2 regions of the Niveispirillum sp. CC-CTL257 genome follow, and region 1 is predicted to be linked to the other one. Evidence: riboswitches for the same ligand, from Rfam matches in the RefSeq annotation. Region 1 holds a riboswitch; the other holds the start of a gene.
The links. A riboswitch is a leader RNA that binds a small molecule or an ion and turns the genes downstream of it on or off. The one in region 1 is predicted to bind glycine.

Region 1 (4,770 bases):
ACAAGGATTGAAAGCCTTTCCTGTCAGGGCTCGCCTTGCGGCTCGACCTGACCTACGGGTGCTGAATCAGTTCAGGGCAGACATGGTTTGATCCGCGCTACGCAACCAAGTGAAACACAAAATCGATGGGTGTTTCAGAGGCGCATGGCACTCCAACTCCGAAAGCCATGCGTTCCGAATTCGTGCAGGTACAGTTTTAGCGTTGAGGCGAACAGCATAACAGGAACCACGCGGAAAGTCAGCATTCCGGGACGTTTACGGCAAGGCCGCCCAGCGAGGTTTCCTTGTAATGCTCGCTCATATCCGCCCCGGTACGGCGCATGGTTTCGATGACGCGGTCCAGTGAGACATGGTGGGAACCATCGCCCATCATGGCCAGACGGGCGGCGTCCACGGCCTTGATGGCACCCATGGCGTTGCGTTCGATGCAGGGGATCTGCACCAGACCGCCGATGGGGTCACAGGTCAGGCCCAGATTGTGCTCCATCCCGATCTCGGCGGCGTTTTCGATCTGCGCCGCCGTGCCGCCCAGGGCGGCGACCAGGGCGCCGGCGGCCATGGAACAGGCGACACCCACTTCGCCCTGGCATCCGACCTCGGCCGCCGAGATGCTGGCATTGCGTTTGTAGAGGCCACCGATGGCGGCAGCGGTCAGCAGGAAGCGGTGGCGGCCCTCCCGGCTGCCATTACAGAACCGGTCATAATAGCGCAGGACCGCGGGCACCACGCCCGCCGCACCGTTGGTGGGGGCCGTCACCACCTTGCCGCCGGCGGCATTTTCCTCATTCACGGCCAAGGCCCAGAGGTTGATCCAGTCCAGCACGGACAAAGGATCGGTCAGCATGCGTTCCTGACGGGCCACCAGATCGCGGTGCAGGCGCCCGGCCCGGCGTTTCACCTTCAACCCACCGGGCAGAAGGCCGTCCTGGCGCATGCCACGGTCGGTGCAGGCCTCCATCGCGGACCAGATGGCGTCCAGGCCGGCGCGTACTTCTGCTTCCGGCTTCGTCGCGCACTCGTTCGCCAAGATGATGTCGGGGATCGACAGCCCCGTCTCCGCCGCGATGGACAGCAGGCCATCGGCGGTTTCGTAATAATGCGGGGGCGGGGTGGGGCCGTCGCTGCCGCCATCGCCCTGGTTCTGCCGCGCCTCATCCTCGTCCAGGACGAAGCCGCCGCCGATGGAATAATAGGTGCGGGCGGCGACCAGGGTGCCGTCGGCATCAAAGGCACGCAGCAGCATGCCATTGGGGTGAAAGGGTAGGCGTTCTGACCCGCGCCATTCAATGTCGCGTTCAGGGTCGAACGCAATCTCCCGTGTCCCACCCAGTGGCAGGCGGTGGTTGTCCGTGACCGACCGGACCAGCGCCTCTGCCGCGTCGGGATCGACCGTGGCCGGCTGAAATCCTGCCAGACCGGTGATGGCAGCACTGTCGGTGGCATGGCCACGCCCCGTCAGTGCCAGCGAGGCATAGAGCGTGACGGTGACACGGTCGGTATGGGCCAGCCACCCCGTTTCCGCCAGCCGGGCGGTGAAGCGGAAGGCCGCCGTCATGGGGCCCATCGTGTGCGAGCTGCTGGGCCCAACGCCGATCTTGAACAGGTCGAAGACGCTGATGGTCATGATGGATCATTCCGGGAGAAGGGCGCAGGTATCCGCCCGGCCCGGCAAATGCCGGCCGGCGCGGGCGTACCCGAGCGCGAGATTGGATCAGGACTGTATGTTCAACCTTTCCATCGCCAGAGCCTGTAGCTCCGCCGACAGAGGGTACATATGCTTGTATTGCAGAATCTGCTTACATATCAGTGAGATACGGCGTTCCATCCCGGGGACGGTCATGGGCGGCAGCAGGGGGCGGTTGAAGGGGTCCACCTTCGTCAACTGAAACTCAAAGGCGATGCTGACCCGAGGCTCTGTCGCGCGCGGCGAACTGCGCGCACCCCAATGCAGTACGGCTTGATTCCAGCAGAAAATATCACCGGCCGTAGCAGGCAGCGCCCGAATATCCGGCAGGTTCGGAGCCCACTGCCGCTCATTTTCCGTGTTGTAGGTCTTATCCCGATCCGCAGGCAGCATATACATGCAGCCGTTGAGCGGATTGGCATTCGACAATGGCAGCCAGATTGTCAGGCTCTTGGGTGTGCCATCCGGAAACAGCGACTGGCGGCCCTTATCCCGGTGTGGCGACCATCCAGCCTCGCCCGCGCGCGGGTCCACATGCCAAGCCCAGAAATCCGGCAACATCATGTAATCATCGCCCAGGATCGCCTGAATGAGGTTATGCAGTCTGGCGAAAATGACCCAGAATTCGTCATAGGCATAGGCGAAGACCGGCGACAGCCCGGCACCTTTCAGGTTACCGACCGCATCGCGCATCGCGTCGAGGGGCAGCCCCCAGGGAATGGGTCCCGGAAGATGGATGTACCCCTCACGCAAAACCAGTTCGCGTGCCCGCTTCGCCAGATCAGCATCGATGTTGAACGGCGTGAACGTGCTCAGGAACTGACCATCCGCCACGTGCAGGCGTGGATTCATCCCGAGCCAGAAATCCGGAGTCACGAGACTCTTTGCGGTCAAGGGGCTGTCCAACACGGCAACGCTCATCGTGTCAATCTTTCCTGATGGGGCCAGATCATATCCGGCACGGCGCCGGCGCGCCGAGAGCATAGTGCGGCACCCCTGCGTTTGGAAAGTGGTCGGTAAAGCCCACGCATGGGTTGTCGCGTTTGGCAGGTGGCAGGCATGGCTTTCCTTTCCCACCGCATGGGTGGTTGGTTGCATGCCCCATCCGTATCTGGGCCTGAGAGTTTCGCCATCGGTGCGGCATGCACCGGCGGCTTTCTCCTTCGGCGGGGCGGGCGGCGGTGCCATCCCGTCCACTCTTCGGATGTCATCGGCCCCATGCGGTTCGGGTGCCTGAGAGATTCCGGGGCGGTTGCTCCTTCGGCGGCGGCTTTATCCGCGCTCTCCCGCATGGGTGTGGGGATGATCTGGCCTGACTGGCCCGTCCGGGTCAAGTGCTTCCGGCGGGGCATGGTTTGCTGACCCGATGCCCCTTTCCGCATGTCGGGAGAAGGGCATATGACCAAGGTGGCTTGACGAAGCGACCGGTCACGGTTGTACTGGCTTCCACAATGGAAAACAGGGTTAACGGGGGCATTCATGGAAGGGATCAGCAAACTGGCTGCTGAGGAACGGGCCGCTGCCTTCTGGGGGCCTGATCCGATGCCGCCGGTCAGCCCGAAAACGCTGGATATCCTGTTCCTGCATCCCAAGACCCTGATCGACAGCTGGCCCATTCCCGTCGATACGTTGGGCGAGATGGTGAAGATGCCCAGTGCGGTCTATCCCATCCTGGTTTCCTCCATCGCGGACCTGTCCATCGATTATGAGATTTTCGATGGCTATGTGGCGCGTGAGACCTTTGCCGCCTATAAGCACCGGCTGGCAAAACCTGACATCATCTGCATCAGCGTAATGACATCCCTGAAGGCCATGGACACGGAAATGACCATCCGTCTGGCCCGCGAACTGAACCCCAAGGTCAAGATCATCCTGGGTGGCAACCATGCCAGCGCCTGGCCCGAACGCTGGCTGGCGCTGGGTGCCGATTATATTGTGGTGAAGGAGGGGGAGATCCCCTTCCGCCGCCTGATCCAGCATCTGACGGGCTGGCAGGTGGATCTGTCCGACGTGCCGAACCTGTGGTGGAAGGGTGCCGATGGCGCGGCGCAGAAATCCAATGCGCAGCTCCCCCTGATCGACATTAACAAGGCGCCGGTCCCGGACTGGAGCCGGTTTGACTTCGCCCCCTATGGCATGGGCATGAGTCAGGGCTTTGCGGCTGCGGTCGAAATCTCCCGCGGCTGTCCGCAGCGCTGCGACTTCTGCAATATCAACAAGTTCTGGGACTACAAGCAGCGCTACAAATCGGTGGAGCGGGTGCTGGAGGAACTGACGGCCTTGCATGCCAAGGGGGTGCGGGAATTCATCTTCACTGATGATAATTTCGGCGGCGACCACCGGCATACGATCAAGCTGCTGGAAGGTATGGTGGAGCGGGGGCTGGACATGCGCTGGGGCAGCTTCCTGCGCGGCGATACGGTTACCAAGACGCCGGGGTTCGAGGTGCTGGCCGCCAAGGCGGGCCTGCGCTTCTGCATGATGGGCATCGAAAGCCTGGACCCGGCCTGGCTGAAATCCCACCGCAAGGGGGTGCGGGCGTCCGACGTGGTGGGCATGTATTCGGATGTCTATAAGCGGCTGAACAGCCAGGGTATCTATGTCGTCGGCCTGTTCATCTCTCCGCCGCAGGGGGAGCGGAGTGACTTCTCCGGCACCGGTGCTTGCGGTGTCGTCTGCGATTACCATTACTCGGCCAACCTGATCGCGCAGAAGGGCAGCCTGCTTTATGACGAGTATCTGGCGCGCAACGCCGTGGGCAAGGACATGTTCTATCACGACTGGAACCTGTCCAGCATCGTGCTGAATGACGGTCGGGTGCAGAAGAACCAGAAATCGCTGTGGGATGAGGTGAAGGAGGCCTTCACCGGCTATGGCATGCGCTCCGCCCTGTTCGGGTCGCGCTTTGCCCGGCGGTTCCGCTGGCGTCCCATTTTCGTGGTGGGCGAGCGCATGCTGTGTACGACGCCGGGCGACCTGAAACGCTGGCGCCTGGCGCGGGATAAGAGCCTGGGCCTGCAGGAGCGCCAGGATCGGATTCTGGAGACGGCGTTGGGGGATGAGAAAATCAGGCGGCTGGCCAAGCG
Region 2 (4,770 bases), 670 kb from region 1:
GGAATGTACCGAGGAGCTGCGGCCCCTGATGCGGGAAATCTGGCGGGTGATGGCGGGTGGTGGGCGACTGATTACGGTGGTGCCCAACCGGCGCGGTATCTGGGCCCGGTCCGACAGCACGCCGTTTGGCCAGGGCAGCCCCTTCACGCCGGGACAGCTGCGCAGCACCCTGAAGGCCAATATGTTTGTGCCGGAGCGGGAAGATTGCGCCCTGTTCCTGCCGCCGTCCCGCCTGCGTTTCATGCTGGCCAGCGCGCCGGCAGTGGAGGAGGTGGGCCACCGCTGGTTCCGGGCCTTCGCCGGCGTGCATATGGTTGAGGCGTCCAAGCAGATCTATGCCAGCCCCGCCCGCGCCAAGGTGCGCGAGCGGCAGCGCGTCATGTCGCCACAGGCACAGCCCGTGTTCGGTCGGCTGGCTGCCGAACGCAAGCCGGCGGCGAAGTAGCTAGAGCCTATTCCGCCGCCAGGATGCGCGGCAGCTTGAAAATCACATTCTCCGTGGCGGTCACCACCTCTTCCACGGTCACGGTGAACCGGCTGCGCAACGCGGCCAGCACCTCATCCACCAGCACCTCCGGGGCGGAGGCACCGGCCGTGATGCCCAGGGTGCGGACCTTGGACAGGCGGTCCCAGTCGATCTGGGCCGCACGTTGCACCAGCATGGCACGGGTGCAGCCATGGGCGCGCGCCACCTCCACCAACCGGACGGAGTTCGACGAATTGGGCGCGCCTAGCACCAGCAGGGCATCGGCGCGCGGGGCGATGGCCTTCACCGCACCCTGTCGGTTGGTGGTGGCGTAGCAGATATCCTCCCGCTTCGGGCCGGAGATGGCAGGGAAGCGGTCGCGCAGCGCATCGACGATGGCACCCGTATCATCCACCGACAAGGTGGTTTGGGTGGCGAATGCCAGATTATCGGGATCATCAATGACCAGACCAGCCACATCCTCCACCGTTTCCACCAGCTTCACCGCCCCTTCGGGCAGCTGGCCGATGGTGCCCACCACCTCCGGATGGCCGGCATGGCCGATCAGCAGGACAGTGCGCCCGGCCTCGTGATGATGTTCGGCCTCCCGGTGCACCTTGGAGACGAGCGGGCAGGTGGCATCGACATAGATCATGTTGCGGCGCTGTGCCTCGGCCGGGATGGCCTTGGGCACGCCATGGGCGGAGAAGACGACGGGCCGGTCGTCCGGCACCTCGTCCAGTTCCTTGACGAAAATCGCCCCCTGCGCCTCCAGATTTTCCACCACGAAGCGGTTATGCACAATCTCATGCCGGACATAGACGGGGGCGCCGAATTTTTTCAGCGCGGTTTCCACGATCTGGATGGCCCGGTCCACCCCGGCACAGAAACCACGCGGGGCCGCCAGCAGCACATGCAGGGGCGGAAGCGCGGCGGGGGGGGTGATATTGTCGGCCATGGTGATGGGTGTGTCCCTGTCGATACGTGTCAGTGCCGGGTGCCACGCTTGCGCGGCTGGATGCCCACCTATATTGTCGCAACCCGGCGTGTGGGAAGGTGCCATTCTTATGACATGGTCGCCGCCCATTCATGTCCCGGTGATATGGAAGTGAACGGACGTTTGATGACCAGCCCCATGATGACCACCCGGCCCAACCATAGCCCGGTTCTGCATGCCAGGAAAGCAGCCCGCCGCATGACCCTGGCCGCCCTTGCCGGCATGGGTATGCTGGCGCTGGCCGGTTGTGCCGAGAATGACCATATGGTCGCCGGCTGCCCCAATGTCGGCGTGCTGCGCGATGCCGGCACCCTGCGCACCGATCAGGGTGTGGCTATCCTGTCTGGCATCCTGGCCAATTGCGGCTATGACGACACGTCCGTCACCATCGCCGCCAGCGTCATGATCACGGGCCGTGCCAATGAAGGTGTGGCGGGCGGTTCCATCCCCGTCACCTATTTCGTGGCCGTCACCGACCCGAACCGCAACATCCTGTCCAAGAAGACCTTCACCACCAGCGTCGCCCTGGGCACCGACACGCAGGAGACCCTGACCCAGGTGATCCCCGTGCCGAAGACCATGGATGCCCGCTGGTATGAAGTGCTGGTCGGGTTCCAACTGACGCCGGAGCAAGTGGCCGCCAACCGGAATTCCAACGAAGGCCGGTAAGCACATCGCGTGGGGTCACGCCTGCGCGACTTTGCATTGACAGCGGCGGCGCAAAGCGTAGTTTGTCGCCGATCAGCCGACGACCCCATGCGGGAGAGACTGGTTCCTGGTGACAGGAGCCAGCGCCGAAGGAGCAACCGCCCCCGGAAACTCTCAGGCAAAAGGACCGCGAAGGGTAGGCACATCTGGAAAGCAGGCGGGCTCGGGTTCACCGGGCCGACAGCCCACCGACGGAGTAAGTGGACGCCGAATGGCGACGCGAATCTCTCAGGGGCCAGGACAGAGGGGGGCAACCGCCGCGGGGACGATCCCCGTGACGGGTGAAACCTGTCCTGATGGGAGTGCCCCACCTTGGGTGACACCAGCCTGCTGCGCACGCCGCTTTATGACCTTCATGTGGAATTGGGCGCCAAGATGGTGCCGTTCGCCGGCTACGACATGCCGGTGCAGTATCCGCTGGGCGTGCTGAAGGAACATCTGCATACGCGCGCCCGCGCCGGCCTGTTCGATGTGTCCCATATGGGGCAGGTCCGTCTGCGGGGTGCCAGCATCGACGCCGTCATCCAGGCGCTGGAAGCGCTGGTGCCGGGCGATATCGCCGCCCTGGCGCCGGGCCGCATCCGCTACACCATGTTCACCAATGATGAAGCCGGCATCCTGGATGACCTGATGGTCACCCGGTTCGAGGATCACCTGTATGTGGTGATCAATGCCGGCTGCAAAGCGGACGACTTGGCGCATCTGAAGACCAAGCTGTCGACCGATATCAGCCTGGAATATCTGGGCGATGATGCCGGCCTTCTGGCGCTGCAAGGCCCGGAGGCCGCATCCGTCATGGCCCGCCTGCTGCCGGAAGCGGCCAGCATGAGTTTTATGAGTGCGCGCACTGCCGTGATCGACGACATCGCCGTGCAGATCAGCCGGTCGGGTTACACCGGCGAGGACGGGTACGAAATCAGCGTGGGTGCCACCGATGCTGAAAGGCTGGCCCGCCTGATCCTGGCCCAAGAGGGCGTCGAGGCCATCGGTCTGGGGGCGCGCGATTCGCTGCGTCTGGAGGCTGGCCTCTGCCTTTACGGCCATGACATTGACACGACCACCAGCCCGATTGAAGCCGCCCTGAACTGGACCATTTCCAAGCGCCGCCGCACGGAAGGCGGCTTCCCCGGTGCTGCCGTGGTGCAGGCGCAACTGGCCAGCGGCCCTTCCCGCCGCCGAGTGGGCATCCTGCCGGAAGGCAAGGCCCCCGCCCGCGAACATACCGAAATCCAGGACCTGTCCGGCAACCGCATCGGGGAAATCACCAGCGGCGGCTTCGGCCCCACCGTCGGCGGCCCGGTCGCCATGGGCTATGTCGATGCCGGTTCCGCCGCCGTCGGGACCCCGGTCCAGTTGATCGTGCGCGGCAAGGCGCTGCCGGCCAAGGTGGCCGCACTGCCCTTTGCGCCGCACCGTTATTTCAAGGGCTGAGCCCTCTCCCTCACGTTACCTCCAATCGAAAGACCGACCCATGACCATCCGTTTCACCAAGGACCATGAGTGGATCAAGCTGGACGGCGGCATCGCCACCGTCGGCATCACCGACTATGCCCAGAATGCGCTGGGCGATGTGGTGTTCGTCGAGGTGCCGGATGCCGGCAAGGTGCTGGAGCAGGGCAAGGACGCCGCCGTGGTCGAATCGGTGAAGGCCGCTTCGGAAATCTATGCCCCCGTCGATGGTACGGTTCTGGAGGGCAATGGGGCCCTGGGTGACGATCCCTCGCTGGTCAACACCGCACCGGAGACCGATGGCTGGTTCTTCAAGATGTCCATCAAGGACATGGCGCAGTTCGAGGCGCTGATGGACGAGGCCGCCTACAAGTCCTTCACCGAGGGGCTGTGATGCGTTACCTGCCGCTGACCAATGCCGACCGTTCATCCATGCTGGCCACCATCGGGGTGGACAGTGTGGATGCCCTGTTCCGTGACGTTCCCGACCATGCCAAGCTGCCGGGAAAGATCGCGGGCCTGCCCGACCATATGGGTGAGCTGGCGGTGGAACGCCACCTATCGCGCCTGGCCGCCAAGAATGTCACGGCGTCGTCCGTGCCGTTCTTTGTCGGGGCCGGTGCCTACAAGCACCATGTCCCCGCCTCGGTCGATCAGATGCTGCTGCGCGGTGAGTTCCTGACCAGCTATACGCCGTATCAGCCGGAAGTGACCCAGGGCACTTTGCAGTACCTGTTTGAATTCCAGACGCAGGTGGCGCTGCTGACCGGCATGGATGTGGCCAACGCCTCCATGTATGACGGGGCGACGGGTACGGCCGAAGCCGTCCTGATGGCAGCCCGCGTGAACAAGCGCAACAAGGTCATCCTGTCCGGCGGCCTGCACCCGCATTACCGCGAGGTGGTGGAAACCACCTGTGGCGTCATGGGCATGGATATCCGCGCCCAGGCCCCGGATTGGAAGAATGCTGAGGATCTGGCCGCATTGCTGGACACAGAGACCTCCTGCGTCGTGGTTCAGACCCCGTCGCTGTTCGGCCATCTGCGCGACTTCACCGCGCTCTGCGATGCCGCCCACGCCAAGGGCGTGATGGTCATCGTGGTAGTGACGGAGGTTGTGTCGCTGGGCCTGCTGCCCTCCCCCGGTTCCA

Region 2: it holds a riboswitch for glycine, as region 1 does, so the genes downstream of both, gcvT (glycine cleavage system aminomethyltransferase GcvT) here and ABC729_RS08575 (phytanoyl-CoA dioxygenase family protein) in region 1, are expected to answer to the same signal.

What each region holds. Positions count from the first base shown of each region.
Region 1 is NZ_JCAJXE010000001.1:1,799,821-1,804,590, reverse strand. It holds gene ABC729_RS08580 (L-serine ammonia-lyase) at 239-1,624, opposite strand; gene ABC729_RS08575 (phytanoyl-CoA dioxygenase family protein) at 1,712-2,782, opposite strand; glycine riboswitch at 2,896-2,983, opposite strand; gene ABC729_RS08570 (B12-binding domain-containing radical SAM protein) at 3,164-4,770, shown strand, end outside.
Region 2 is NZ_JCAJXE010000001.1:2,465,642-2,470,411, forward strand. It holds gene ABC729_RS11495 (methyltransferase domain-containing protein) at 1-445, shown strand, start outside; gene ispH (4-hydroxy-3-methylbut-2-enyl diphosphate reductase) at 453-1,424, opposite strand; gene ABC729_RS11505 (hypothetical protein) at 1,590-2,132, shown strand; glycine riboswitch at 2,213-2,311, shown strand; gene gcvT (glycine cleavage system aminomethyltransferase GcvT) at 2,484-3,602, shown strand; gene gcvH (glycine cleavage system protein GcvH) at 3,643-4,014, shown strand; gene gcvPA (aminomethyl-transferring glycine dehydrogenase subunit GcvPA) at 4,014-4,770, shown strand, end outside.